One region of the Paenibacillus sp. FSL H7-0756 genome, then DNA from elsewhere that is predicted to be linked to it. Evidence: riboswitches for the same ligand, from Rfam matches in the RefSeq annotation. Region 1 holds a riboswitch; each other region holds the start of a gene.
The links. A riboswitch is a leader RNA that binds a small molecule or an ion and turns the genes downstream of it on or off. The one in region 1 is predicted to bind thiamine pyrophosphate.

Region 1 (7,287 bases):
AAGTACGTTGCGGATATCTCCGGGCGGCGGCATCTGCAGCTCACTGCGCAGAATCCCGGAGCTTCCCCCGTCATCTGCGACAGTTACGATCGCCGTGATATCCAGCGGCTTCTCTTTCAACCCCCGTAGCATTACGGAGAGTCCGGTTCCGCCGCCCATTACGACAATCTTCGGACGCTGTCCTTGTTCTTCAGCCACTAATTATCCCTTCTCTCATCAATGCCGGTCGCGTTCGGAGTCCCTATGGCTGACTGCTACCAGCTCCGTCTCGCTAACCCCCAGCATTTTGCCCAGATATTCGGAGATGGCTACCGAACGGTGTTTGCCGCCCGTACAGCCGATACCGATAATAATCTGTGATTTGCCTTCCTTGCGGTATTGCGGAATAAGGAATTGAAGCATATCTAGCAGCTTGGTCAGGAATTCTTGCGTTTCAGGCCATTTCATTACGTAGTCGTACACCTCGTTGTCTTGGCCTGTCTTGGGCCGCAGCTGGTCCACATAATGCGGATTAGGCAAGAAGCGGACGTCGAACACCAAGTCAGCATCAATCGGAATCCCATACTTGAATCCAAAAGAAGTAATGTTAACCGAGAGGGTGCTTTTCCCCAGATGGGAGAAGCGTGACACTATTTTTTCTTTGAGCTGGACCGGCTTCATGCTGCTGGTATCCAGACACAGGGTAGCTGAGTTCTTCAGCTCCTCCAGCATCTGGCGCTCCATGCGGATGCCGTCCAGCGGCATGCCCTTGGGAGCAAGCGGATGATGCCTCCGGCTCTCCTTGTAACGCTGTACAAGCACTGAATCTGTGGCGTCCAGGAAAAGGATCTCACACCCGATCGTTGACTCGTCCTTGATGTAGGCCAAAGACTCCGACAGGGCGGTGAAGAATTCCCGCCCCCTGAGGTCGATGACCAGCGCCACCTTCGCGATTTTACCCTTGGACTGCTCAATCAGCTCTGCGAATTTCGGGATGAGCACAGGCGGAAGATTATCCACGCAGAAGAATCCCAGATCCTCCAGGCTCTGCACGGCAATCGTCTTGCCCGCACCCGACATGCCTGTAATGATAATCAGGGTGGCATGGGCGGGCAGGGTTTGCTCGAGGTCGGTCATTACAGCATCCCTCCCTATGTTTAGTATATGAATAATTCCGGTCTTTTAAGAACGCAGGAGCAGACCTGCCGCACCAATAATACCGGCGTCATTGCCAAGTGCTGCAGGTACAATCGTAACACCGGTCTGCAGAGGGGCTGGTGCCAGCTTAGCGAACACCCGGCGGACTTCATCGAACAGAATATCTCCTGCTTTGGAGACTCCGCCCCCGACGATAAATACTTCAGGGTTCAGAACCGCTGCGACGGAAGCCATCGATTTGCCCAGGTAGAAGGCCGCCCGGTTCACAATCCGCAGCGCAGCCTCATCGCCTGCCTTAGCGGCATCGAATACTTCCTTCGCAGCGATTTTTTCAACGGTAGACAGGGAGGTCCGGTCACCGCGTGCTACAGCATCGTTGGCCATACGGATAATGCCTGTCGCTGAGGAAACGGTTTCCAAACAGCCCATGTTCCCGCAGCCGCACTGGATCGCTTCCAGATCGGGCACCACGGAGATATGTCCCAGCTCACCGGCCAGGCCGGCAAAGCCCTGATACACTTTACCATTAATAATAATACCGCCGCCGACACCCGTGCCGAGCGTATAGCAGACGCAATTCTCTATGCCGCGCCCTGCCCCGCTCCAGGCTTCACCCAGTGCTGCCACGTTGGCATCATTGTCTATTTTGACTGGCTTGTTCAGACGACCCTCCAGAATGGAGCGGATCGGCACATCTCTAAATCCTATGTTGGGCGCAAGGATGATGATACCTTCACGAATATTCGTAAATCCGGCCAGTCCCGCACCCACACCAGCCAGCTGGTCCCAGGAGTACGGAGAGTCCTCCACTATCTGGCGTACATACTTCTCGATATTATCGATGACAGCATCAACGCCATCCGCAGTCCCTGTCGGACCTTCGTAAGTGTGCAGCAGGCTTCCCTCGGCATTACAGATTCCAACCTTAATCGTGGTACCACCTAAATCCACGCCAACGTAGATATGTTCAGACATGTTACAAGCCACCTTTTTCTATGCTAAAATAGTTAATCCTACGTACCCACTATAATAGAAGCCTCCCCTGCGGTCAAGGAAAGGCGATACACCCGGGTCACGGCGTAGCAAAAAGACTCTCAGGCGCCGCTACCCGCGTGAAAGTCCAAATGTTTCTTCTATAATAAATATGCTATTCCGACAAAATCCGCTTCTGGCCCTCAAGGGCACGGATCGGTGCGATATTCTGAGTGAATTCCAGTGTCCCCATATAACGGCCGTCTGCATCCCGCACGGCGAAATAACGGATATAGATGAATTTATCCTTGATGTTGATCCAGAAGTCCTCGGCATCCTTCACCCCGGCCTTGAAGTCAGCCAGCAGCTTCTCCACGACATGCACGCTTTGCGGCGGATGGCAGTTCTGCACCGTGCGGCCGATGACCGCCTTCGTCCGGGCGAAGATCCGTTCCTTGCCATGCGAGAAGTAGCGGACGACATCGTTCTCATCGATAAAGGTGAGATCCACCGGCAGATGATTCATCAGCGTCTCGAGCTGGTGGAGCGAGAGCAGCCCGGTCTCAAACCGGATGAAGCCTTGCGGGGACAGTCCTTCTCCCTCTGCCGCCGGCACCTCTGCACCTTCCGGTTCAGCCGCACGTTCCGGTACCCACACCTGCTCCGGTGCGGCCAGGCAGAAGCCGATCTCATCACTCTCGCGGGCGATCCGGACCCACTCATCCTCAGTCAGCTTATCCAGCGCCATCGGGAGCAGAATATTCTCTTCCTTGAAGATCATCTCGTTGACTTCCTGGATGATCTCCTCCAGCGAGGCGGCAATCTGCTCCGTCTCCCCGTTGAAGCTGCTTAGTGCCTTCTTGGCTTCCTTAATCATGCTGCGGATGCCGTCATCAACCCCCCACATCACTTTGGTAGGGCCGTAGATACCGTACTTCTCCAGGTAAGGGAACAGCAGATTCTCCTTGCGGCTGTAGTGCTTGTCGAGATCCAGCAGCAGGCTTAAGTCCTCCAGCAGCTTATAGATGATCTCATCGCTAGCGTTCTTCTTGAACTTATCCTTGTGCAGCGCGAGCCGGAAGTTGACCAGCCGCTCGATCTCCCGGTTCTCCAGCTTGAAGGTATGCACAGGGTGGCCCGGCTGCTCCTCAGGCTTCGCGGACCGGTGAATCTGCTCAATCGAGCCTTTGAAGATAGCGGTATGCACAGAGCAGAGGCGCTGTACCTCCTCTACCGGAATCCCTTCCTCAGTCATCAGAGAGTGCTCCATTGCGGAGATTTCCGCGACCGTCACATCACCTACCGCCTCTTCAAAACGCGCCTTGACCTCTTCCACACTTTTGCCTGCATGAAGCTCCTTGATGATTTCTCTCAGCATAGCCTGGCGGCGCGTCTGTTCCGGAATATCGACCTCGCGGTTATTAATCAGTTCGCTCATCGTAATCTCCCCTTCTATTCTATAATCTCGAAACCATGCTGCTGAAAGGCCAGCCGAACAGTTTCCAGCTCTATTTTCTTTAATTTCATTCCTTTGGACAGGGTCATGAATCGTCCTGCAGTCTGCAGCATTCCAGGCTTCGCAATATCACGGAACCCCAGCTCCACCATGATCTCAACCACTTCCGGGTGCCTGGTTACCAGCTCAAAGACCGATTCATCCAGCTTCAACGGTTTGCTCATTCTTTTGCACACCTCACTAATGAGAATCCTTCTCAGGTAACAGCTTAGCATAGGGTACGGGGGTGGATTGTGATTGTAATCACTAACTGTAAAAAGACTATCCCCGCAAGCCGCTCAGCTTGGGGGATAGCCTAAGAATATTATGATTCCGCTGTATTAGCAGCTAAGTTACAGTGATTTGCTCCACCCTATGGGAATTACGGATATCATGCGAAATCCGCATGCTGCAGAACTTAGGTCCGCACATCGAACAGAAATGCGCCTGCTTCGCCCCCTCCGCCGGAAGGGTCTCGTCATGATACGCAAGCGCCCTTTCCGGGTCCAGGGAGAGATGGAACTGGTCGCGCCAGCGGAACTCGAACCGCGCCTTGGACAGCGCATTGTCCCGGTCCTGCGCTCCCGGATGCCCCTTGGCGAGGTCTGCGGCATGTGCAGCAATTTTATAGGTAATGACGCCTTCGCGCACATCATTCTTGTCAGGCAGGCCTAAATGCTCCTTAGGGGTAACATAGCACAGCATCGCTGTTCCGAGCCCCCCGATCATCGCTGCTCCGATGGCTGAAGTGATGTGATCATAGCCGGGTGCAATATCTGTAGTCAGCGGCCCGAGCGTATAGAAAGGAGCCTCCCGGCAAATCTCAAGCTGCTTGTCCATATTCTCCTTAATTTTGTGCAGCGGCACATGCCCCGGACCTTCGACCATGACCTGAACATCGTGCTTCCAGGCTAGTAGCGTCAGTTCTCCCAGCGTCTCCAGCTCGGCGAACTGAGCCTCGTCATTGGCATCGGCGATAGAGCCGGGACGCAGGCCATCCCCCAGTGAGAAGGCCACATCATATGTCTTCATAATCTCACATATGTCTTCGAAGTGTGTGTACAGGAAGTTCTCCTGCTGATGGGCCAGGCACCAGGCCGCCATAATCGATCCGCCCCGGGAGACGATACCGGTCATTCTCCGGGCAGTGAGCGGAATATAGCGCCGCAGCACCCCTGCATGAATAGTGAAGTAATCCACCCCCTGCTCCGCCTGTTCAATCAGGGTGTCACGGTAGAGCTCCCAGGTTAAGTTCTCGGCAATGCCATTCACCTTCTCCAGCGCCTGGTATAAGGGCACTGTACCGACCGGCACAGGAGAATTGCGGATAATCCACTCCCGGGTGGTATGGATCTTGGAGCCGGTGGAGAGATCCATAATGGTGTCAGCCCCCCAGCGGGTTGCCCAGCGCATCTTCTCCACTTCCTCTTCTATGGAAGAAGTGACCGCAGAATTTCCGATGTTCGCATTGATCTTCACCAGGAAGTTACGGCCGATAATCATCGGCTCGCTCTCCGGGTGATTGATATTGGCCGGAATAATAGCACGGCCCGCAGCCACCTCATCCCTTACGAACTCCGGCCGGGTATTCTCCCGGATCGCAATATACTCCATTTCCGGTGTGATGCTCCCTTGCCTTGCATAATGCAGCTGGGTCACATTACCGCCTGCATAGGCCCGCCGGGGATTCCTGCTCAGTCCTGGACAAGCTTCCGCAGCTGCCCCTTCTCTGCGGATTCCGTTATCCTCCGGCCGGACCGCCCTTCCGGTGTATTCCTCCGAATCACCACGCTCCGCGATCCAGCTTGAACGGTGCGGCGGCAGCCCTCTCCGAATGTCCGTCTCCTCCGCGGCATCCGTATAAATACCGCTTGTGTCATAGACACGCAGCGGAGCATTCTCCTCTTCCCCGGCAACGCCTTCGGTTCTGCTGAGGCTGATCTCCCGCATCGGAACCCGGATATCCGTGCGTGAGCCCTCCACATACACTTTACGGCTGGCGGGGAATCCGGACAGATCTACCTCGCCGTTCTTCATTATTTCTGGCATTCTAATCTCCTCCTATTGGCTCTAATGAGCTTTTCAGATAAGATTTCACGCAGCAGACTGAGCTGAAGAATCTATAGATTCTTACAAATCAAAAAGCCGCTCCACCTGGAGCGGCTTTATTAAAGGAACAGCCAAATAAGACTGTATTCAAAAAAAGTCCGACTCCACTTTCCTACGCTGGTATAATCCAGATCAGGTTCAAGGGTCCGGAAATTCAATTTTCCCGTCTCAGCCTATTCAGGCTCCCCTAGTGGGTATCTTATCTAATTAAATACATTTTACCTGTGCGGGTAATTCTTGTAAACCCGTTATTTGTCCAGCGATTCGCTCCAGTCGTGCACCATCGTGCCTTCCAGGAACTTCTCGGCATCCATGGCGGCCATACAGCCGGTTCCCGCTGCTGATATCGCTTGACGGTAACGGGTATCCTGCACATCGCCGCAGGCGAATACACCAGGGATATTGGTCTCGGTGGTACCCGGGTTCACCACGATATAGCCGTTAGCATCCGTATTAATCTGCCCGCCCAAGAAGGCTGTGTTCGGCGTGTGTCCAATGGCTACGAACACACCGTCTGCCTCTACCAGCTCTGTCAGACCTGTCTCATTATTAAGCACCGTAAGACCCTTCACTCCGGTCTCTCCTACCGTTACTTCCACCGGGGTGCGGTTCAAAGCCCAGGTTACCTTGCTGTTATCACGCGCCCGGTCCTGCATGATCTTCGAGGCACGCAGCTCGGGACGGCGGTGAACCAGCGTTACGCTGGACGCAAAGCGGGTCAGGAAGCTGGCTTCCTCCATGGCGGAGTCTCCGCCGCCGACGACGACAATCTTTTTATTACGGAAAAAGAAGCCGTCACAGGTCGCACAGGTGCTGACCCCGCGTCCCACATTCTCCTGCTCGCCCGGGATGCCCAGATATCTTGCAGAAGCCCCGGTTGAAATAATAACCGACTCTGCTTCCAGTACACCCATCCCGTCCACGGTTACTTTGAACGGGCGCTGTGAGAAGTCCACCGACTCCACCCAGCCGTTCTTGAATTCAGCGCCGAAGCGTTCCGCCTGCTTGCGCATATTGTCCATCAGGTCAGGACCCAGAATCCCTTCAGGGAAGCCTGGAAAGTTCTCCACTTCTGTCGTCGTTGTCAGCTGTCCTCCCGGCTGCAAGCCTTCAATTACCAGCGGGCTCAGGTTCGCACGCGCCAGATAAATCGCGGCTGTCAGCCCGGCCGGGCCTGTTCCGATTACAATCGTTTTGTACATTACATTGGCCTCCTTACAAGTGGTGTGTGTCTTAGAACAACAATGGCTTCAAATACGGGTAGTGGACGGCGTTAAGCCGCCGGTTCCGGGCAGTATCCCCTTGGGTCCGGGAGCAGCCACAGGCTCCTGCTCTTCACCCGGCGAGCTGCCGGCTTCATTCAGGTTCTCCCCGATCAGCCGCTGGAGGCTGAACAATGCTGCCTCCTGCAGGCGGTCCTCCTGCAGCGGCTCCTGCTCCAGAACTCCGCGCAGCACCTCGGACATCTCCTCGTCCTCAATCCAGCGCAGCGCCTCGGTCACCTGGAGCTTCGTAGCGGAATCGCCGTAGCGTAGCGCCCAGAAGAACGAGGCGCGCAGCAGCGGATTATTCCG
Region 2 (7,287 bases), on a different contig from region 1:
GGCCAGCGGCCTTCACATGCCATCCCTCATCATCCTTCAGCATGACCGGTCCACAGTGGTAGATGACGGCACCGTTCAGATCGACAGGGGTGTCGTGATCCATCAGGTATTTGTGCAGGGCGTCGCGGCCGGTATGCATCTCGCCGGAGAGGATGACCACATCGCCTACGCGCAGGCTGCGGATATCCTCCTCGCTGATCGGTGTGCTCAGGCGGATCTCACGCGAGCCGCCTGAGCCAGCGGAGGCTGCCCCGTTCCCCGAGACGGCCGCAGCCGAAGCTGCTTCACCCGTACCGGATACAATAGCCGGTGCCGCAGGAATCGTAGCATCCTCTGGCACCACGCCGGAAGCTGTCCCTTCTGCCGCTGCTACACCCACAGCTTCAGCAACAGGCTGCGGTGCAGCTTCCCCCTCAACGGATATCCCGGTGCCGCTCTCATACAGCCATTCCTGAATGTCACCGGTAGCCGGATGGACCAGAATGCCTTGACGGCGGAAGGCCCAGCAGTTATAGGCCACAGAGACGAAAAAGCTGGCTGGCAGCCGGTTCATCACTCCGATTTTGCAGCCCAGCAGCGTCACTTCACCGCCGAAGCCCATCGTGCCGATTCCGAGCTTGTTGGCATTCTCCATAATGTAATCCTCCAGCTTGCCCAAATCTGGGGTAGGATTCACATCCTCGACCTTGCGGAACAGTTGCTTCTTTGCCAGCTCATAGCCCGTGGTACGGTCGCCGCCGATGCCTACGCCAATGAACCCTGCACTACAGCCCTGACCCTGCGCCTGGTACACGGAATGCAGGATGCACTTGCGGATACCGTCAAGGTCGCGTCCGGCTTTGCCGAGTCCCTCCAGCTCTGCCGGAAGGCTGTACTGGATGTTCTTATTCTCGCAGCCGCCGCCCTTCAGAATCAGCCGGACATCAATACTCTCTTCCTCCCACTGCTCGAAGTGAATCACCGGAGTCCCTGCCCCCAGATTATCCCCGCTGTTCTCGCCGGTTAGCGAATCCACGGAATTGGGCCGCAGCTTGCCGTTCTTCGTAGCGCGGATAATCGCGCTGTGAATATCCTTCTTCATCTCTATCTGATTCACGCCCACCGGCGTATGGATTATAAAAGTCGGCATCCCCGTATCCTGGCAGATCGGCGATATTTGCTGCTCCGCCATTCCGATATTCTGCGCTATCGTGGTCAGTGCCAGTCCGGAGCGTGTTGCCCGGTCTTCCAGTGCGCGCCCTCTGGCCACCGCCCGGCGCACATCACCCGGCAGGTTCGTGGAGGTCTCTACAATCAAATTATAAATGCTCTCTTCAAAATGCTGCATCTTCATTCAGTCTCCTCTCCATCTGGTTCAAGCGGCCCTAACTCTGGTACAATTAGTTACTATAATAGCACATTAAGCTGCTCATGAAAGGGGTTACCTCAAAATTGAACTACCATTTCTCCGCCTATCTCTACCGGCTGCAATATATCCAGCGCTGGAGCCTCATGCGCAGCACCGCCCCGGAGAACGTGGCGCAGCATTCGTTCCAGGTCGCCTTGCTGGCGCATATGCTGTGCACCATTGGCAATGCCCATTTCGGCCGGTCGCTGAACGCCGACCGTGCATCCACGATGGCGCTGTTCCACGACGCCACCGAGGTCTTCACCGGCGATATCGCCACGCCGGTGAAGCATAACAACTCGCGTCTGCTGTCCAGCTTCCGCGAGATGGAGCAGGTGGCCGCCGACCGGCTGGCGGCCATGATCCCGCCGGAGCTGAGCGCAGTCTACACGCCGCTCCTGCAGCCCCATACCAGCCCGCCCGGCTCCGAGGATGCCGGACTGCTCCGCTACGTCAAAGCAGCGGATGTGCTGGACGCTTACCTGAAATGCGTCTGGGAGGTCGCCGCAGGCAACCGCGAATTCGCCGCCGCCCGGGAGCAGACCGCCGCGAAGCTGCATGTGCTGGAGATGCCTGAGATGGAGTATTTCCTTAAACACATGGCTCCGGGCTTCGAGATGTCGCTGGATGAGCTGTCTTCCAGCGCGAGTCAGGGGCAGTCTGCCGGGCAGCCTGAATCTATAGAGTAGGTAGAGTATGGCATTCGCATACATTTGACCCGCGCACCTCGCGCTGGCACATTGTATTCGGTTTTCCACACACAATCGGCCCGCTTACCTTCGCCCAAGCACATTGTGTTCAGTTTTTCGCATACATTTGGCCTACACGCCTCACGCCAGCAAATTGTATTCGGTTTTTCGCATACATCCGGCCCACGGCCTTCGTGGTAGAAGGAGAAGTCAGCACGCGAAGCCTACAACGCTTATACAATGCAAATAACCCGCCATGAGGCGGGTTATTTGCATATGGTCAGGTTACGTTAGGTACGATTAGTCTGGTCAGTTGAGTTAGTCTCAGTTTTCTAGTCAGGTTAAGTTAAACACGATTAGTCTAGTCAGTCTAAGTTCATTCAGTTAGTCAGGGCAGTTTAACTTACATCCAGTTTAGTCACCTTAAACTAAGCCACATCAGCTTACCTACCTCACGCCAAGCGGTCAGACAGGATATCCCAGTCCTTGAATACCGGCTGGAGTCCTTGCGAGCGCAGCATCTCGGCTATCTCGGCCACGCTGCGGTTGTCCGAGATTTCAAACTGCGGGGTGCCCCCTTCGAGGGAATGTCCGCCCACTTCGGTGGATACCCCGGCGGACATCTTCGTGATGCCGAGCTGGACCAGATGATCGCGCAGAGCGGCAGGCTCGCGTGTGGACAGTGAGATGCCGGAGCGCGGCAGGAACAGGCGGTAGGCCAGGATGATCTGCACCAGCGCCCGGTCGGTTACGTCGCTTGCGGGGTTGAATTCGCCTAAGTAAGGCCGGAATCTGGGAATCGACAGCCCGATTTCGCATTCCGGGTACTTATCCTGCAGATACCTCGCATGCAGCGCAGTCGCCAGCGCCTCCTGCCGCCATTCGTACATGCCGAGCAGGGCCCCGATATTCACTGAACGAAAGCCCGCTTGGCAGCCCCGCTCGGGAGCGTCCAGCCGGTTGCGGTAGACGCGTTTGGGTCCTTTTACATGCAGCGCTCGATAAGTCTCCTGGTGGTAGACCTCCTGGTAGAGCGTCAGACCGTCCACGCCGGCTTCCCGGAGTTCAGCATATTCGGCTGTCGAGAGCGGATTCACTTCAATGCTGACAGAGGAAAAATAGCGGCGCAGCACATTCACGCAGTCCCTCACATAACCGGCCGGGCTGTCTCTCCGGGATTCCCCGGTCAGGATCAGAATATGGCGCAGGCCCGTGGCTGCGATGGTCTCTGCTTCCCGGGCGACCTCCTCCAGCGTCAGTTTTTTGCGCGGAAAATCATAGATAGAACTGAAGCTGCAATACGTGCAGTGATTCACGCAGAAATCTGCAAGATACATCGGGGTAAACAGCTGCATCACATGGCCGAAATGCGTACGCGTCAACCGGTGCGCCTTATGTGCCATCTCCTCCAGATAAGGCTCCGCTGCCGGTGACAGCAGGGCCATCAGCCCTTCTTCATCCACCTGCTCTGCACGAAGCGCGCGCTTCACATCCTCTGCCGTATAACGGCTCCATAGCGTCCCGTAAGGAAGCTGCTCCAGCCGGGCCATCGTCTCATAAAAGCTCATAACCGTTCCTCTCCTCCCTATTCCATCTGTCAGGCCAAGAATCCGGTCAACGGTGAAGAGGCTGCCGCCGTCTCCTCCACAGGGCCCAGTCCGGCGAGATAAGCTTTGCGCCCGGCGGATACCGCATCACGGAAGGCTTCTGCCATCAGCAGCGGATCTGAGGCGGTGGCAATCGCTGTATTGAGCAGGACCGCAGCAGCGCCCATCTCCATCGCCTCAGCCGCCTCGGACGGTCTGCCGATTCCGGCATCCACGATCACCGGCAGATCCGTCTCGGAGATCAGAATCCGGATCAGCTCCTTGGTCTGCAGCCCGCGGTTGGACCCGATCGGTGCCCCTAGCGGCATCACAGCCGCAGCCCCCGCTGCCTTCAGCCGCAGGGCAGCGGACAGATCAGGACTCATGTACGGAAGCACCACGAAGCCCTCTGCTGCAAGGATCTCGGTCGCCCGGATGGTCTCCATGTTATCCGGCAGCAAGTATTTCTGGTCATTGATGACCTCAATCTTCACCCAGTTTCCCAGCCCCGCCGATCTCGCCAGCCGGGCAATACGTACCGCCTCTTCTGCGGTGCGCGCACCAGAGGTATTAGGCAGTAAAGTCATATGGGATGGAATATGGCTGACAATATTGTCACTGCTCTCCGGGTCCACCCGGCGCAGGGCAACGGTAATGACCTGTGAGCCTGAGCGCGTAATGACCTCGGGAATAAGAGTGTTACGGCTGTATTTTCCGGTGCCAATGAATAGTCTGCTGGTTAGAGTCACGCCGCCAATCATCAATGGATCTTGCATCTTAACGCCTCCTGGGATAAGTCTTTGTGTTCAGCCTCCGCCTACAAAATGAACCAGCTCAATCCGGTCCCCTTCATTCAGTAACGTATCGCCATAAACCTCTCTTCCGGCAAGCTCGCCGTTCAGCTCGACAATGACCAGCTTCCCGGCCCACTCGGGCCGGGCCAGCAGATCCGCCAGCGTCCGGCAGCTCTCTTCCACCCTCTGGCGGGTACCGTTAACGGTCACAATCATGCCTGTTCACCTCCTGCTGTGCCTTTTACTTGATCCATATCATGGGTTACAAGACTGCTCTGCCGCCCTGTGAACCGCTTCCCTATAAGCACGGGCTGCTGCCACCGGGTCAGGAGCTCCGCAGATCCCCGACATGACAGCAATGCCAGCCGCCCCTTGGGCCAGCACCGCTCCGGCATTGCCCGGGGTAATCCCTCCGAGCGCAATCAGCGGTATGCGGCTCCAGCGGACAGCCTCGGCCAGCTGCTCCAGTCCGCGTGCCTGCTGTCCGGGCTTGCAGGCCGTAGGGAACACATGCCCGTAGAGGCAGAAGTCTGCTCCCTGCCTTCCAGCTTCCGCCGCCTCTTCCTGCGAGTGGACCGATCTGCCGATCCGCAGGCCCGGTGCAAGGCCGCGCACTGCGGCTGGCGGGAGGCTATGCCAGGCTAACTGTACACCGCCTGCCCCGGCGGCCAGGGCAACATCGATCCTATCATTAATGACCAGCTTCGATGGCGGTACTCCGGCCTGAAGCATCTGCTGCGCCGCCGCCAGCAGTTCGCGGGCGGGCATGGATTTTTCGCGGAGCTGGATATAATCCACCATAGAATGCACCGCCGCGGCCCATTCAGCCAGCGCTTCAGGCGGTAGCCGCCCATCCGAGACCGCATGAATTTCGTACAACGACCTTCCCCTCCCGTCTGTTCCAGCTCACTCTGCACCACTCCACAACACAAAAAAGACCGCCCCCCGTAAAGGAAGCAGTCTGGAATAGAAACAGGAATACCGGCACTTGCCGTATACCCCCGCTGCAATATTCGTTCTCCACTTCCCTACGCTGGTATAAACCAGATCAGGTTCAAAGGGTCCAGGCAACTACGCCCGTCTCAGCCTTGCGGCACCCCTAGTGATCGTTCTATGCGGTTGTTTCGTCTTGCTTGTTGTATATTAGCATATTATTCCTCTTAGGGCTATTCTTTCGTAGATTTTACTTCAATTACAAAAACCACAGATGAACTCCCTTCTGAAAATTTACCATCCTCGGTTGTCCAGAATGCTGATATGCCATAGTAATAAACGCCTTGTTCTTTTGGAGCATTAAAAGAGCCGTTCTGCAATGGAATTTGCACTTCTTTATCATCGGCAAATTGCTGAACGGTTAACCCGCCGGGTGCCGGTTTATAAGTAAAAGCAACATGGATCCCCCCCTCAGGTTCTATAACAGTGGGAGTAACCCCCTGTACCATGGATTGTCCTCCTATATAATCCGCACATCCTAATTTCCCCCAGCAATAGCTGCTTTGGGTAACCGGAATTTGGGTTTTCCCGGAAGTAACAAGGGGTAGCGGCGGTGATTCCTGTGTAATTCTAACCCCAATGCTTTTTGCCTTTCCTTCCAATCTTGTATTTGCCACAAGTCTCCCTGCAAAAGGAGTCAAGTAAATGAACACTACCAGAAAAACAAAAATCCCCGCTGCAGATAGAATGAATCCTTTTTTTCTAAGCATCCCAATCCCCTTTTCATATCCAATTAACTAAATAGACGGAAATATATTGTAATAGTTACAAGCGCAGAAAAAAAGCCTGCCGGCAAGCGGTTAGGCTTTTTTAAAAATAGAATTTATATGTTGCACACAAATCTGCATCCAGATCTTATTCTACACCCATCAGCCGTTGACAACCTCGCCGCCGTTCACATGCATCACCTGTCCGCTCACATAGGAGGAATCGTCCGAGGCCAGGTATACATAAGCCGGTGCCAGCTCTTCAGGCTGTCCCGGGCGCTTCATCGGCTGGGTGCCGCCGAACTCACTGACCTTCTTCGCGTCAAAGGTTGACGGAATCAGCGGGGTCCAGATCGGTCCAGGCGCTACCGCGTTCACGCGGATGCCTTTATCGGCCAGATTCATCGACAGCGAACGGGTGAAGCTGAGAATCGCTCCCTTGGTGGACGAATAGTCCAGCAGCTGCGGGCTGCCGCGATACGCCGTGATGGAGGTGGTGTTTATGATCGTAGCACCTTTTTTAAGATGAGGCATGGCTGCCTTGGTCAGATAGAACATGGAGAAAATATTCGTCCGGAACGTACGCTCCAGCTGCTCTGCCGTAATGTCCTCAATCTTATCCTGCGGATGCTGCTCTGCCGCGTTGTTGATCAGAATGTCGAGCTTGCCGAGTCCTTCAACGGTTTGACGAATCAGGCTCTGACAGAAGCATTCGTCCCCAATATCCCCGGCGATCAGAATGCATGTTCTGCCCTCCTGCTCCACCTGGCGCTTGGTCTCTTCCGCATCCTCATGCTCGTTCAAGTAGGAGATCACTACATCCGCTCCCTCCTTGGCAAAATGAACGGCAACCGCACGCCCGATCCCGCTGTCGCCTCCGGTAATGAGCGCGGCCTTGCCCAGCAGCTTGCCTGCTGCCTTATACGCCGGTGTCTCAAACTCCGGGAGCGGGTTCATCTCACTCTCAATTCCCGGGCGTTGATCCTGTACCTGCGGGGGCAGGGTTTTGACAGGTTGTTTGTTAGTGTCTGGCATAATCCATTCTCCTTTCGCTGTCCACAGTAATGTTGATTAATCATGTTAGCATGGCTTAAGGTCTGGTGTTTATGCATCAGGCAGTGTGCCTGCTTG
Region 3 (7,287 bases), on a different contig from region 1:
AGTGCGCTTGCCGTCTGTGATGATGTCTTCCTTGCCGGTGATAATCACAACACAGTTCAGCTTCTGCGCCGCTTTAATGGCTAGAGCGACTACATCGCCTTCGCCTGCTCCGGCATCCACGCCTTTGCTTGCCCAGCTCTCCCCGGCCACATTGGCAACCTCAGCCACATTGCCGCGCAGCGCTGTCAGCTGAAGCTCACTGAGCAGCCCCGCCGTAACGTTCGTGCGGTAGGCGGTAGCCCCGGCTCCAACGGGATCAAGCACTAGCGGCACATGGTGGCGGTTCGCAGCCTTCCCGGCCCGGGTCATGGAAGCGATGGCAGCTTCATTCAGCGTGCCGATGTTCAGCACAACCGCCCCGGACATGGCGGCGACATCCGCTACTTCTTCGATGGCATCGGCCATGAACGGCGAGGCTCCCAGAGCCAGCAGCCCGTTCGCTGTGAAGTTAGCGACTACGATATTCGTGATATTATGCACCAGCGGGTTCGCCTGGCGTACTTTGGACAGATAAGACATATGAATTCCTCCTGAAGGTATAATTTAAAAATTAATAAAAGCATTCTTAATATCCACATCCGCTGCCAGCAAGCCGTTCTCCATCAGCCACTGGTTCACCTGCTCCCATGATGCGCTGTCCTGATAGCCGAAGGGCTGGGAACCGGCATCCATCAGCGGCAGCAGGATCTCCAGACTGCGCTGTTCAATCACTTCATCCAGCGGCGCGGTGTCCTCCTGATGGGCAAGCAGCAGCTTCAGCGCTTCATCCGGGTGACCGGCTACATACTGCTGGCCTTTTCTGATGGCATCCACGAATTTCTGATAAAAGCCCTGCGAATCCTGCAGTCCCTGCTCACTGGCGGCCAGCACCAGCTCATAATAATCCGGGACCCCGTAATCCACGGGATTGAAGGAGCGGACCGGATGGCCTTGCTGCTCCAGAATCAGCTGCTCATGGTTGATGAACCCGCCCATAATTCCATCCACCCGTCCGGTGGAGAGGGCAGGAATCAGCTCAAAACCGACATCCACCAGCTTGAGGGAGGAAGGGTCCCCGCCGTCGCTTTTCACCATCGTATTCAGCATCGCTTCATATAACGGAACGGAGGAATATCCGGCCAGCTTGCCTGACAGCTCTCCCGGGCGGGTAATGCCGCTGTCAGCGGCTACCATGAGATGATTCAGCGGGTGGCGCACCAGCGCGGCAATCGACTTGACCGGAATCTGCTCCCCCCGTGCCATCAACACCTGCGGCTGATAGCTGAGTGCCAGATCCACCTTACCCGCAGCAACCAGCTTCAGCGCATCATTGGTATCGGCCGGCATCTGAATCTCAACCTCCAGACCTTTCTCAGCGAAATAACCTTCAGCCTCTGCCGCATACAAAAAAGAGTGAACCGCATTGGGATACCAGTCGAGCATAATCGTTAGCTTATGGGCTGCTTCTTCAGCTCCAGTACCAGCCGGGGAGCCGGAGGCCGCCGGATTGTTCGTATTGGCGCAGCCTGCCAGGACAGGCAGCATACAGAGGAGCAGAGCGGACAGCAGCATGGCTGGCCTTGAAATTGCATGGTGCAGATAACGGGCATAGCGGATAGTAATCATGAATAACGTCCTCTTTTCTTCAGAATAATCTTCTCCAGTGCGGCGACTGCCAGAAACAGCAGGATACCGAGTAGAGATAATAAGACAACAGCGGCGAACATCTTGGCGCTCTGCAGATTCCCGGCCATTCTGCGGCTGAAATAGCCCAGCCCCCGGCTGCCCCCAAGCCATTCCCCGATCGTTGCACCAATCACACAGTACACAGCAGACAGCTTCAGTCCGGAGAAAAAAGAGGGCAAAGCCAGCGGAACGCCCACCTTCCCGAGAATCTGCCAGCGGCTCGCGCCGTAGGTAAGCAGGAGCTCCCGGTAAGCGTCCGTGTTCTTGGACAATCCGTCATAGGTGCCGATGACCACCGGGAAGAAAGCAGTCAGGAAGACAACGGCGACCTTGCTCCACAAGGTATAGCCGAACCACATGATGAACAGGGGCGAGAGGGCGATCAGCGGAACCGTCTGGCTGATGATCAGCAGCGGATACAGTGCCTTGGCCAGCGGACTGAACAGGTGCATGGCGATCCCCAGCAGGCTGCCGCAGATCACTGACAATGCGAAGCCTGTGAGTACCTCCAGCAGAGTAGCAGGCAGATGCACCCCGAATAACAAGCGGCGTTCCTCCAGCAAAGCCATGCAGATCGCAGACGGAGCCGGAAGAATGAAGGGAGGAATCAGGCCCAGCCGGGCTACTGACTCCCAGACCGCAAGCGCCAGCAGGGCGAGCAGGGCCGCCGGACCGTAATGCTGGAGCAATCTTCTAGGAGCGGCGGTTCTCATATAGCTTCAGCTCCAATTCCTGGCGCAGGGCGGCGAACTGCGGTTCATAGTTCAGACTGTGATGACGCGGACGGGGGAGACCGGCTGAGAATTCCTGCATCCCGCTGCCCTCTCTGCCGGTCATTAGATAGATTCTGTCACTGAGCAAGAGCGCCTCTTCCAGGTCATGGGTGATGAACAGCACCGTTTTGTCCAGCTCCGCCCATAACTCCAGCAGCCAACGCTGCAGCGAGCGCTTCGTAATGGCATCGAGCGCCCCGAACGGCTCATCGAGCAGCAGCAGGTCGTTTCCGGCCGCCACGGTGCGGAGGACCGCCACGCGCTGCCGCATTCCGCCCGACAGCTCCTGCGGATAAGCCGCTTCGGTCCCGTCAAGGCCGAAGCGGCGCAGCAGGGTGCGGATCTCGGCAATAGCGGCTGCTTTGGGCCGGCTGCGCTTGAGCTCCCAGGGCAGCAGACAATTGTCCAGTACGGTGCGCCAGGGCAGAAGAAGATCCTGCTGGGGCATGTAGGCCACACTGCCCAGCCTCTTCGCAGCTGCAGAGGACTCGGCTCCGTTCAGCATAATCCTGCCGCTGCCCGGCTCCAGCAGACCGGCGATGATTTTGAACAAGGTGCTTTTGCCGCATCCGCTTCCGCCTACGACAGAGATGAATTCGCCGCGCTGCACATTCATGGACAGCTCTGAGAAGACGGGGGTCCGGGACGAACCGGTCCCGAAGGCATAGGACAGATTGCTAATATTGATCATAAGACTATGTACGAAGCCTCCTTGAAATTGGTATAGATACTGTGCGGAGCACAAAAAAAGCCCCATTCATTCCCGGAGGCAATGAATGGGGCGGAAGGTACAGTCAGCTGCGGCCCTGTGACGGGAACCACTGATACATTCTGCTCCACTTCCCTCCGCTGGTATGATCCAGATCAGGTTCAAAGGGTCCGGAGCTTAAGCTCCGTCTCAGTCGGCCGACTCCCCTAGTGAATAATGTTGCTATTGAATTCGTAATTGCTACTTAATATACCACAAATTTCCCTCTTGTAAAGGGCAGGCGGTCAGCGCTTCGCCAGACCGGTCACGAACAAAGTGACGATGCCCCTGGAGATGTCCAGCTTGGAGGAGTGGTGCCGCTTCTGCTCATACAGGTACAGATCGGGACTGAGGATAGAGATTAAGGCCGTGGCCGCAAAGGCCGGATCAATGTCAATAATCTCACCACCTGCCGCAGCGCGCTCCAGCAGCTCTGTCATCATCACGCCCAGCCGCTGAAAAAAAGGATGCTCAAACTGGGTCAGCTGCTTCTTGCCGGTGAACTCGGCTTTGATCATATTCAGCAACTCGGCATATTGCTCTATGAAATCGGCAATCTGCTCAATGCTGCTCTGCAGCTGAGCGAGAGCCGGGGCTTCGCCGGCACTGGCAGCCACCTGCTGCTCCAGCCCGGACAGGAATTGGTCTGCGCTGCCCTTCAGCAGGGCAGAACAGATCTCACCCTTATCTGTGAAACGGCGGTACAGGGAGCCTTGCCCTATGCCTGCCCGCTTGGCAATGCTGTACATGCTGACCGCCTCAAGTCCGCTCTCGGTGAACAACTGGCGGGCAGCTTCAAGAATCCGCTGTACATAAGGATCGGCGGACATGGGCGAAGCGGATTCTATGGCTTGCGAAGCTGACGGCTGGAGCTGTGCAGCGTCGGTGTCTGGCTTTTTCATGAGAACCCCTTTCAGAAAAGAATTGACACAACGGACAATTGTCCGTAGACTATGAATTGCACTTACGGACAGTTGTCCGTTCACTCATTATATAGAACAATCTGCCCGCAGGTCAATGAAGAACGCGGACAGCTTTAGGAGGAGAAGAGACATGGATCAGACCTTGAAGCAGGAAGCCGATTTCCGGCTGTCCAGCATTCTGGTTCCGCTGCTGGCCATTATTGCCGGAGTATTTATGGTTGTGCTGGACAGTACGGCGATGAACGTAGCCTTGTCCAGGCTGGTGGTGGATTTCAAGACGGATCTGCATACGCTGCAGTGGGTAGTTACCGGATATATGCTGGCCCAGGCTTCAGTTATCCCGTTGTCAGGCTGGCTGTCTGACCGGTTCGGGGCCAAGACAGTCTTCCTGACGGCGGTAATTGTGTTTACGATAGGCTCGATTCTGTGCGCTACACCAAGCAGCGCCGAATGGCTGATTGTTTTCCGGGTCATTCAGGGACTGGGCGGCGGCTGTGTGCTCCCTGTAGGGATGGCCTATGTGTACAGACTGGCTCCCAAAAGCAAGGTTGGCGTAGTCATGGGCATTATGGGCATTCCCGTCCTGTTCGCACCGGCTATTGGTCCGGTATTGTCGGGCTGGCTGGTTGAATACCATTCCTGGCGCTGGATCTTTCTCATTAATATTCCGATTGGCATCATTGCGGTGCTGATTGGACTGCGCAAGCTGCCGAATGCGGCGAAGAACAGCGTGCCCGGCATGGATAAGCTAGGTATGGTTCTTGGCCCGCTGGCTTTTGCTTCGCTCACTTACGGAGTTAGCCAAGGCGCTCAGAGCTGGACCTCCGAGAAAACGCTGATCGGGCTGCTGCTGGGCGCTGTGGCGCTAATCGCTTTTGTCATCGCAGAGCTGCGCTCCAAGACACCGCTGCTGGAGCTGCGGATTCTGAAATCTGTAGATTTCACGACAGGAATCATCGTGCAATGGATCGCCCAATTCGGCTTATACGGCGCGTTATTCCTGCTCCCGCAATTTCTGCAGCAGGCCCGCGGCTTCGGCGCATTTGATACCGGTCTGACGCTGCTGCCGCAGGCGATCGCTTCCGGGCTGATGATGCCTATTGCCGGGATACTGTTCGACCGGATAGGTGTGCGCTGGCTCGTGGTCTGCGGCCTCAGTCTGGTCTCCGGCGCGTTATTCCAGTATTCCCATGTGGATCTTACCACGCAGAGCCGCGATTTGATTCTTCCGCTGATCATGTGCGGGGCCGGCATGGGTATGATGATGATGCCAATGAACACGCATCTGCTCAACAAGGCGCCAAGCCATCTGGTGAACCGGGTAACCTCGCTGACGAACTCGATGCAGCAGGTAATTACTTCGCTGGCCGTCTCGACGCTGGTTACCATTCTGACCGCAAGAACAACGGCGCGCGGCATAGAGATGCAGGAAGCGGCGGCGGCTGCCGGGAAAAGCACCGCAGGCGCTTCACAGCAAGCGCTGCTGCTGGCTAAGCAAACCGTATTATCTCAGGGCTTCGCGGACACGTTCCACATTATGATGTTTGTCGCGCTTGGCGGTGCGGTCCTTGGACTGCTGCTGCGCCGGGGCCGCCATGCCGGAACTGAACGTTCCAAGGAACAGGCGACGCCAGAAATCATGCACGTGTAGTAATGCCCATATAGAAGTAGAGCTTATGTAGTCCAATGAGAGCGATTCTCCTTTTCCCGGAGAGTCGCTTTTTGTGTTGATTTCTCTTCTGGAGATCCTGATGCAGGAGAAGAAATTGGGGCAAGCTAAGCTATGGAAATCAATATACGGTGTCTATAAAGAAGATACGAGAGGGGATTGATCGAATGAAAAAACTTAGTCTGACTATTATGCTGCTCCTGACCATGGTCACGGCTGCGGCTTGCGGAAGCAACAATACGGACAAGACAGCAACGGGCGGCAATACCGGGGCTGAGCCTACGGCTGCGGCTGCAGAGGGTGCAGCTTCCGGGGAGCAGAACACCCTGGAGGCCGTCAAAGCCAGCGGCAAGCTGCGCATCGGCACCGAAGGGACCTACGCACCGTTCACCTTCCATGATGCTGACGGCAAGCTGACGGGCTTCGATGTCGAGATCGCCGAAGAAGTGACCAAGCGCCTGGGTGTGAAGCCTGAGTTCATCGAGACGCAGTGGGACGGGATTTTTGCCGGGATGGATGCGAAGCGCTTCGATGTGATTTTCAATGAAGTCTCCATTACCGATGAGCGTAAAGTGAAATATGATTTCTCCGATCCGTATATTGTCTCCAAGGCTGTGCTGATCGTGCCGGAGGATAATCAGGATATTAAGACCTTCGCCGATCTGAGGGGTAAAAAAGCCGGCCAGTCGCTCACCAGCAACCTCGGCAAAATCGCCACAGACAACGGTGCCGAGATCGTATCGACCGAGGGCTTCAATCAGGCGATTGATCTGCTGACCTCCGGCCGGATCGATGCTACCGTCAATGACGGCTTGTCCTACCTCGACCTGAAGAAGCAGAAACCGGATGTCAAGATCAAGAAGGTGGATGAGATTGCCGAAGGCTCGCATAGTGCTGCAGTCTTCCTGAAAGGGAATGACGGGCTGGTACAGGCTGTGAACGAAGCGATGACTGCTATGAAGAGCGATGGAACCTACCTTAAGATCTCCGAGAAGTATTTTGGCGCTGACGTATCGAAATGATGGATGACCGCCAAATACAAATATTTCTCGATTCACTGCTGCCTCTGTTCAAAGCGGGGGTGGCTTTTACCCTTCCCCTTGCGGTAGCATCCTTTATTCTGGGGCTGCTGCTGGCGGTGATTACTGCGCTTGCCCGGCTGTCCTCCTGGAGGCTTCCGAGGCTGTTCGCCCGTTTCTATGTCTGGGTGATCCGGGGAACGCCGCTGCTGGTACAGCTGTTCATTATTTTCTATGGACTGCCCGCCGCCGGGATTGTGCTTGATCCGTTCATCGCCGCGCTTATCGGATTCACGCTCAGTGTCGGGGCCTATTCCTCGGAGATTGTCCGGGCTGCCATTCTGTCTATCCACAAGGGCCAGTGGGAAGCCGCGTTCTCTGTGGGGATGAGCCGGAAGCAGGCACTGCGCCGGGTGATCTTGCCTCAAGCTGCCCGTGTGTCAGTTCCGCCGTTATCGAATTCTTTTATTAGCCTGGTTAAAGATACTTC
Region 4 (7,287 bases), 320 kb from region 1:
CGCGGCGCTCCACCTCTCCTACGGCACCGTCCGCAACTACATCTCGGAGATCCTCAGCAAGCTTGCGGTCAAGACCCGGATTGAAGCCGTGCGGCTGGCGGAGGAGAAGGGCTGGATGTAAGACAGCCTGGGGTACTCTGTACAACTAAATCATCTGATGTACCGCCGAATCTCTATATAGCTGTATTTGGTGCAATTAAACTAACTGTTTATCCTGGATTTCATCCATTTGGGGCTAACTTAGTTGTACCAATTGCAGCTATAGAAGACAAACTATGTTTTTGGCTGCTTTTAATCGCACGTAATACAGCTATGGATGGAATGGTTAGCTCAATTGTAATTTATACAACAGATGTCCCCCGAATCCGCAGCAAAACCGATTCTGTTGTACTCTGTACAGCAGAAATCTGCGAAAGTGGTGCTTTGCGGCAAATAAACAAAAATCTGCTGTACGAAATACAGCAGAAGTGAATTTTGAATGGAATATAGCAGATTCTATTGCAGTAAATACAATCAGGATGAGTTATACCGCTACTGACAAGGCAGTGCCGAGTCACGAAGGTTGTTGTTAGGCACAGCGAGGAGCCCGATCGTTCCTGCAATTTCACCTTAGCAGCAGCTTGCTCCTTATGTCTGGCTCTTCGCCTGCTCCTCGCGCATCCACTGGGAGAGCTGGCGCCGCATCCGCAGGAACTCCGGCGAATCGGCGATCTCTTCGCGGCGCGGACGCGGGAAGGGGACCTCCACGGTATGGAGGACGGAGCCGGGCCGTCCGGAGAAAACGTAGATGCGGGTGGAGAGCAGCAGCGCCTCCTCGATGTTATGGGTAATGAACAGCACGGAGCGGCGGTTCTCCTCCCACAGCTCCAGCAGCCAGCGCTGCATCTGCTCGCGGGTCAGCGCGTCGAGTGCGCTGAACGGCTCATCGAGCAGCATCAGCTCCTGCGGCGCGAGCATGGCCCGCAGGAAGGCGGCCCGCTGCTGCATGCCGCCGGACAGCATGTGCGGGTAGGCCCGCTCGAAGCCGCCGAGGCCGATCTTCGCCAGCCAGTGGCGCGCTGCCTCGCGGGCCTCCCGCGGCGGGGCGCCTTGCAGCTCGGCGCCAAGCAGGACGTTGTCGAGCGTGCTGCGCCACGGGAACAGCGCGGGCTGCTGCGGCATATAGCTGATCTTGCCGCGCTGCCCGGTCACCGGGATGCCGTTCATGCGGACGGTTCCGGTATCGGGCAGCGTAAGGCCGCCGATAATATGGAACAGCGTGCTTTTGCCGCAGCCGGACGGGCCGACAATGGAGACAAATTCCTGCGGCTCCACAGTCAGGGACACCTGATTCAGCACCTGCGTCTCCCGGCGGCGGTGCGTGAACGATTTGGAGATGCCGCTGACTTCCAGCGCAGGCGGCACACTCTGAGTGCGCAGGCGTCCGTCTCCGTCCGCCTTCTCCAGTTCAATCCTCGTAAGCTCAGACACTTCGCCCAGCCTCCTTCAGTTCATTATGGTTACTTCTGTTGTGGATGATCCTTCTGTACACATTAGGCATCCTTACGCGGCTTCCAGCGCACCAGCCATCTCTCCAGCAGGGCAATGAGCGCGAATAATACGAGACTCAGCAGCACGATGATGGCGATGGCCACGAACATCCGGTCCGCACGGTAAGAGGACTTTTGCAGCAGCATATAGTAGCCGATTCCTTTGTCGGCGCCGATCCATTCGGCCACCACTGCACCCATCACCGCATAGGTGGCGGATATTTTGAGCCCGGAGAACAGGGAGGGCAGGGAGCCGGGAAGCTCCAGCCGGGTGAAGATCTGCCACTTGCCCGCACCGGCCATCTTCATATAATTCATCATCACCCGGTCGCTTTGGGCCAGCCCGCCCATGGCTGCAACAGCTACAGGGAAGAAGCAGACGAGGGTGATCAGGATGATTTTGGGCAGCAGGCCGAACCCGAACCAGATAATCAGCAGCGGGGCCAGCGCAATGGAGGGCACATTTTGGCTGAGGATCAGCAGCGGATAGATCGCCCGCTTGACCCAGGGCAGCAGATGCAGCAGCAAGGCGGTGAGCAGGCCGATGCCTGTGCCGACCGGGAAGCCGATCAGGGTCAGCCGCAGCGTGGCGGCGGTGTGCTCCCAGATCCCGGAGGCATTGTTCTTCGACTCACGCGCGATATCTGCGGGGCTGGGCAGCTGGTAGGCTGGGATGTCGAACAGCATAACCGATAACTGCCATATCCCGACAAAAAAGAGGACCGCCACAAAGGGCGGCCACACTAGCTTCCAGGTGCTTCTCACGGCCGGTATTTCTCGGTCAGCTTATCCATGCTGATGCCGCCCGGATTATGGGCGATCTTGATCTGTGAGATGACACTCGGGCTGCCGGAGGCGATCAGCGCCTCATGCATGTCACGCACAATATCCAGCAGCTCGGACAGCTCGCCTTCCATCGTGGTCTCCAGCGGATTCACCTGATGCTTCACGCCTGATTTCTGAATGACCTCAATGGCCTTGTCCACATAAGGGATAGAATCCTCGTTGTTCGGTGTCTTGGGAATGACCTGAATGCTGAGCAATGTATTAGCCATGATGAATCCTTCCTCTCAAGTTAAGTATAAGATTCCCGCTATGCGGGTTGATTATGATTCCGGCAAAAATTCATTCGTAAACGTGCTCTCCGCATCCAGCGGCTTATCCAGCAGCTTCAGGCCGTACATCCAGTCGGCGTAATTCTTCCAGATTTCAAGCTTCTGCTCGCCCCAGCGCGGGGCGTCGTCCTTGTATTTCGGGCTAAGCCATTTCTGGCTGGCCAGCACCAGCTTGGGGTCCAGATCAGGTACAGCATCGGACAAGACCGTCGCGGCTTCTTCCGGGTTATCGATCGCGTACTGATATCCCTTGGACGTAGCCTTAAGGAAGGCCTTCACCACTTCAGGGTGCTGGGCGATTTCCTTCTCGCTAGTGGTTAGCACCGGGGTGTAGTAATCCAGCTGCGGAGCGTAATCCTTCAGATACAGCATATCCAGCGGCTCGCCGCGCAGCTCGGCCTCTACCCCGGTCCACGCATAGAAGATCCAGGCAAAGTCAATATCCCGCTTCACGGCTGTGAAAAAGTCCGCTTCGCCGATATTCACCAGCTTCACCTTGGAGACATCCCCGCCTTCGGGGTCCATGATGGCTTTCATGGCAGCCTGCTCCGCAGGGGAGCCCCAGCCTCCGTAGGTTTTGCCTTCGAAATCCTTCGGCGTCTTAATATTGCGGTCCTTCGGAGCCGCGAAACCGGAGGTATTATGCTGAATGATTGCAGCAATCGACACCAGCGGCACATCCTGCAGCCGGGCCAGGGTTAGGGCTTCCTGGGCACTTATGCCGAACTGAGCTTCGCCGGAAGTGACCATCGTATCGGACCCGGCAGCGCCAGGCTGTACAATCTGCACATCAAGACCTTCCTCCGCGTAATAGCCCAACTCCTTGGCAGCATACAGGCCGGTATGATTCGTGTTCGGTGTCCAGTCCAGGGCAATCTTGACCGGGGTCAGAGCCTTAGGTGCATCCGTGGGTGCGGCTGCGGTTGCATCAGGTGCAGCCGTGCTGTTCCCGGCAGCAGGTGCGCTGGCCCCCGCATTGCCGCTGTTGTTCCCTCCGCCACAGCCCGCTACGGTGAGCAGCAGCATGGAGCTGAGCAGTAGTGTGACTGTTTTTTTGACTCCCATTTCTCTTTCTCTCTCCTTCCAGCAACCCCTGGTCTTCAGAGCTTACAGAAACCTTATTCCTGTACATCCTTAGAATCAAAAAAGCGTCCCGATGATCGGGACGCCAGTGACTTGCGTGAGGGGACTTCAGCTGCAGTACCGCTTAAGGCACTGTGCCGAATGAAGATTCCTACGCTGGCATTATCCAGATCAGGTATAAGGGTCAGTATCTTGTGGGATACAATCTCAGCCGGCCAATTCCAGCACCCCTGGTTCTATAAAGTTCACAGGTATTGCTATGTTCTTACGGTGTATTATAGACGGCAGCCCCGCCGTTGTCCACCCTCTCTGTCTTAATCCTCCAGTTTGAGCGGCAGAGTCCAGGGACCTTTCCATATAAAAATGGGCTTCGAAAGTATAAAACGCAGCTTATCCGCGCCCGGCTCTGTAATCAGGTTAAGAGTCTTCATGACACGCGGTGTGCCTTCACTCTCCTCCCACCCAAAGGAATAAGGCTCCTTAGAGCCCGGATAGCTGACAGAGAAATGGGTAAGTGACTTTGCCCCCGCCGGGTTAAATTTCAAGTCTATATCTACATTGACCTCTGTCTCACTGCTGCGGGTGATGCGGGTGAAGTCTACCGGATATCCGGCGATCTCAGCAGTAATATCCAGCGTTCTGCTCTCTCCGATAGCGGGCAGCGGCAGGGTAACTTTCTGGGAGACGGCTTCCTGATCGGATACCTCGATGTAAGGGATGACGACTGTATAAGGATGTCCTCCGGCTTCCTTCTGTTCACGGAACAAGAGCTCAGAATAGTAGCCTATAGAGGATGGAGAGTGCTCGGTAGAGACTTTTACTCCTGCTGCATTCTCGACATAGGTGCCATTCCAGGGCATTAGCGGCTCTAGTGTATAAGAAGATGCAGCGGATGCGGTTTTCTGAAGAGCCGGGACCAGTTCAACACGGACAAGCCCATCACCCAGCCGTACCGGAAAAGCGGAAATCCGCACATCCTGCTGGACATCGCTGACCCCGAGCTGCTGCAGGTCATCGGCGGTCTGCGGCGGCCCCAGGACAAGCGGTCCAATGACCGTGCTATTAATGTATAAGGTTACCGCTTCTTCAGCCTGTAAAGTGAGATCATGGGGAAGAAGAGCGCTGTAGCTTGCATCCCAGTCGAGACCTCCAGAGGAAGTTCGCGAATTGAACATGAAGGTATAGCGGGTTCCTCCGATGTCTGCCTGAAATTCATTAATAATGCGAGTCTTCTGCCCCCGAAGATTAATGGTTGCGCGGTTCTCTTGCACAAGGATAGCGTTGACAGTCAGTTCACCCCGACCTACAGCAGCGGTGAAAGGCTTCTTCAGCACATATAACGGGCTGTCGGGACTATTCTCCACTACGGTGTGAAGGCCGGGCAAGAAGCTGAACACTTGCTTCAGGCCCGCCTGGACGCTGGGCGAAGTGAACACCAGCCCTGCGCCAAGCAGAAGGGCTGCGGCAACTCCGGTATAAGCCTGCCGGCGGCTTCTGCGGACGGAAGGCAAGCGGCGCTGTACGTCAGGAGCGGTCCCGGTCCGGGACAAGGTGCGCACTTTGATTCTGCTTATGGCTTCAAGCTCCTCTTCCGATGGAGCGGCTGATTGAGGCTCGGCGGTCAGCGTGTTCAAGGCCAGCTCCGCTTCACTGAACTCCAGCGCATCGAGCTGATCGAACAGCTCCTGCTCACCGGTGGTCAACTCTTTCTTCATGGCCTAAGTCCTCCTCTCTGTTTGGTTTAGTCTGCTGCAGAGTTTGCTTCAGAATGGTTCGGCACCGGTACAGCCGGTTCTCTACAGCTTTTTTCGTTAAGTCAAAAGCCTCAGCCAGTTCATCCAGACTCTCATAGAGATAATACCGGCGCAGAAACAGGCTGCGGTCCGGCTCCTGAAGCTGCTTGATATGGTGCAGCAGTTCTTCCGCTGCCTCACGCCGCAGAATTTCCTGCTCGGTGTTGCTGCTGCTCCGGACGGGGATGGCTGCCTCGCCCATCGTCTGATCAAGCCCGGGCTGTAATTTACGCCGCAGATTCAGCGCCTTATATTTGGCAAGGATTAGAATCCATGTGCGGAATGAGGCCCGATCAGGATCGTACTGTCCGATGTTGTTCCAGGCAGCTAAGAATACATCACTGACACATTCCTCAGCATCCTCTGCCCGCCCGCAGCCGCCCAGAATGCGCTTGACCAGCCTAAGCACATCCGTTCCATAGTAATCCATAGCATCGGCAAGTGCCTGCTTATCTCCTCTGCTGAACCTGCCGGGCCAGGAGAGGCTGTCATAGTCTTTAGGTGTCATATGAACCTCCGGTAATTCTTCCCATCCCTCAGGTGGAAGCTAGTGCTGATTATGTCTAACTACTGGTTACTACGCTTGATGGCAGACAAATCACTCACAAGATCTCTGAATGCGTACCAAAAAACAGCGATACTCCCCTGGCGGAAGCATCGCTGTTTTTTTGTTTATCTATTCGGATGTGTCTTAATCCCTCGTATAATGCCGCTTCTTGCGGCGGCTGCGGATGCCGTTCCAGATCTCTCTCAGCGTTAAGCCGACACTGACGGTGATCCCGGAGAAGGTCAGGAACAGAGCCAGATACTCGAACGCGGAGTACTCCAGCATTTTGCTCCAGTCGATCTGTCCCTTCAGATCCTCGATCACCTGATTCATCCCGTAAATCCCGCTGATGACCGTAAACACGGTGAGCACCATCAGGAGCGTATCCCGCCGTTTGGCCTGGAATTTGTCCTGATACTGGAACAGGTCATTCAGGGTCATTTTCACCTCATCGAACAGGGCATCATTGCCATACACCTTACGCAGCTGAAAAAAAATCTCCCGCCCCTGCGACTGCGAAATCAGCTCCAGGAAGTAGAATTTGGCCGAGAATTTGTTGATCAGAAAGATCAGATTCTCGATCTCGTCGTAATCGTGGTTGATGCGCAGCCGGGAATGCAGATTGGCGAGCTTCAGCAGTACGATTTTATGAAATATACTCAGCAGCAGCCCATAATAATACTCTCCGTACATCTGGTTGGCCAGCTCCGTGGCAATATCGGGCTTCGCCCGGCTCAGGCAGCAGAAGGTCTGCTCGTTCGTCATATAATAGGTGTCCGGCCCCCAGCGGTTATAGCAATGCTCACGGGTGTACTGCTCGATATACTCAGGATCACTCGCGCTGGTAAAAGGCCTGCCCTCCAGATTCAGCCCATCCAGCTGGGAGGCACGGTAGCGCAGCCTGACACTGATCTCATCCAGGTTTTCCTCACGGTTGAAGCCATAGAAGGCCTGCACCAGCATCCGTTCATCTACGAAAAAGGGCAGGGTCTCGAAATACGCGCCATCAATTTCGGCCGGGTCGAGAAACGGCTCTAGGCCGGAGACGAGATTCTTGAACACGAAATCCTCCACCCGGCCGAAGGACTTCTCCTGACAATGGATAAAGGTATGTTTATCCTGATGACACACATCCTCCAATGTACGGAACCGGTCGGCGAATTCCAGCACGGTGCTGAAGGGAAGGTTCTCCTCCTCGATAGCCACTCTTATAGTCAGAA

Region 2: another riboswitch for thiamine pyrophosphate. It lies ahead of NST04_RS32910 (thiamine phosphate synthase); the one in region 1 lies ahead of thiC (phosphomethylpyrimidine synthase ThiC).
Region 3: another riboswitch for thiamine pyrophosphate. It lies ahead of NST04_RS22325 (ABC transporter ATP-binding protein); the one in region 1 lies ahead of thiC (phosphomethylpyrimidine synthase ThiC).
Region 4: another riboswitch for thiamine pyrophosphate. It lies ahead of NST04_RS01445 (ABC transporter substrate-binding protein); the one in region 1 lies ahead of thiC (phosphomethylpyrimidine synthase ThiC).

Annotation. Positions count from the first base shown of each region.
Region 1 is NZ_JBBOVT010000001.1:647,886-655,172, forward strand. It holds gene NST04_RS02760 (gluconeogenesis factor YvcK family protein) at 1-159, opposite strand, end outside; gene rapZ (RNase adapter RapZ) at 217-1,116, opposite strand; gene NST04_RS02770 (ROK family glucokinase) at 1,162-2,112, opposite strand; gene NST04_RS02775 (DUF438 domain-containing protein) at 2,285-3,547, opposite strand; gene NST04_RS02780 (DUF1858 domain-containing protein) at 3,562-3,789, opposite strand; gene thiC (phosphomethylpyrimidine synthase ThiC) at 3,953-5,653, opposite strand; TPP riboswitch at 5,806-5,912, opposite strand; gene trxB (thioredoxin-disulfide reductase) at 5,962-6,915, opposite strand; gene NST04_RS02795 (tetratricopeptide repeat protein) at 6,964-7,287, opposite strand, start outside.
Region 2 is NZ_JBBOVT010000003.1:1,634,499-1,641,785, reverse strand. It holds gene NST04_RS32935 (fumarate hydratase) at 1-1,327, opposite strand, end outside; gene yfbR (5'-deoxynucleotidase) at 1,432-2,076, shown strand; gene thiH (2-iminoacetate synthase ThiH) at 2,529-3,644, opposite strand; gene NST04_RS32920 (thiazole synthase) at 3,674-4,438, opposite strand; gene thiS (sulfur carrier protein ThiS) at 4,469-4,672, opposite strand; gene NST04_RS32910 (thiamine phosphate synthase) at 4,712-5,335, opposite strand; TPP riboswitch at 5,465-5,567, opposite strand; gene NST04_RS32905 (hypothetical protein) at 5,623-6,159, opposite strand; gene NST04_RS32900 (SDR family oxidoreductase) at 6,319-7,191, opposite strand.
Region 3 is NZ_JBBOVT010000002.1:1,303,352-1,310,638, reverse strand. It holds gene thiM (hydroxyethylthiazole kinase) at 1-519, opposite strand, end outside; gene NST04_RS22335 (ABC transporter substrate-binding protein) at 544-1,605, opposite strand; gene NST04_RS22330 (ABC transporter permease) at 1,602-2,378, opposite strand; gene NST04_RS22325 (ABC transporter ATP-binding protein) at 2,359-3,129, opposite strand; TPP riboswitch at 3,263-3,365, opposite strand; gene NST04_RS22320 (TetR/AcrR family transcriptional regulator) at 3,432-4,088, opposite strand; gene NST04_RS22315 (DHA2 family efflux MFS transporter permease subunit) at 4,240-5,760, shown strand; gene NST04_RS22310 (amino acid ABC transporter substrate-binding protein) at 5,946-6,800, shown strand; gene NST04_RS22305 (amino acid ABC transporter permease) at 6,800-7,287, shown strand, end outside.
Region 4 is NZ_JBBOVT010000001.1:327,316-334,602, reverse strand. It holds gene NST04_RS01465 (response regulator transcription factor) at 1-121, shown strand, start outside; gene NST04_RS01460 (ABC transporter ATP-binding protein) at 628-1,452, opposite strand; gene NST04_RS01455 (ABC transporter permease) at 1,533-2,294, opposite strand; gene NST04_RS01450 (thiamine-binding protein) at 2,291-2,584, opposite strand; gene NST04_RS01445 (ABC transporter substrate-binding protein) at 2,636-3,709, opposite strand; TPP riboswitch at 3,859-3,969, opposite strand; gene NST04_RS01440 (hypothetical protein) at 4,042-5,442, opposite strand; gene NST04_RS01435 (sigma-70 family RNA polymerase sigma factor) at 5,417-6,028, opposite strand; gene NST04_RS01430 (hypothetical protein) at 6,212-7,287, opposite strand, start outside.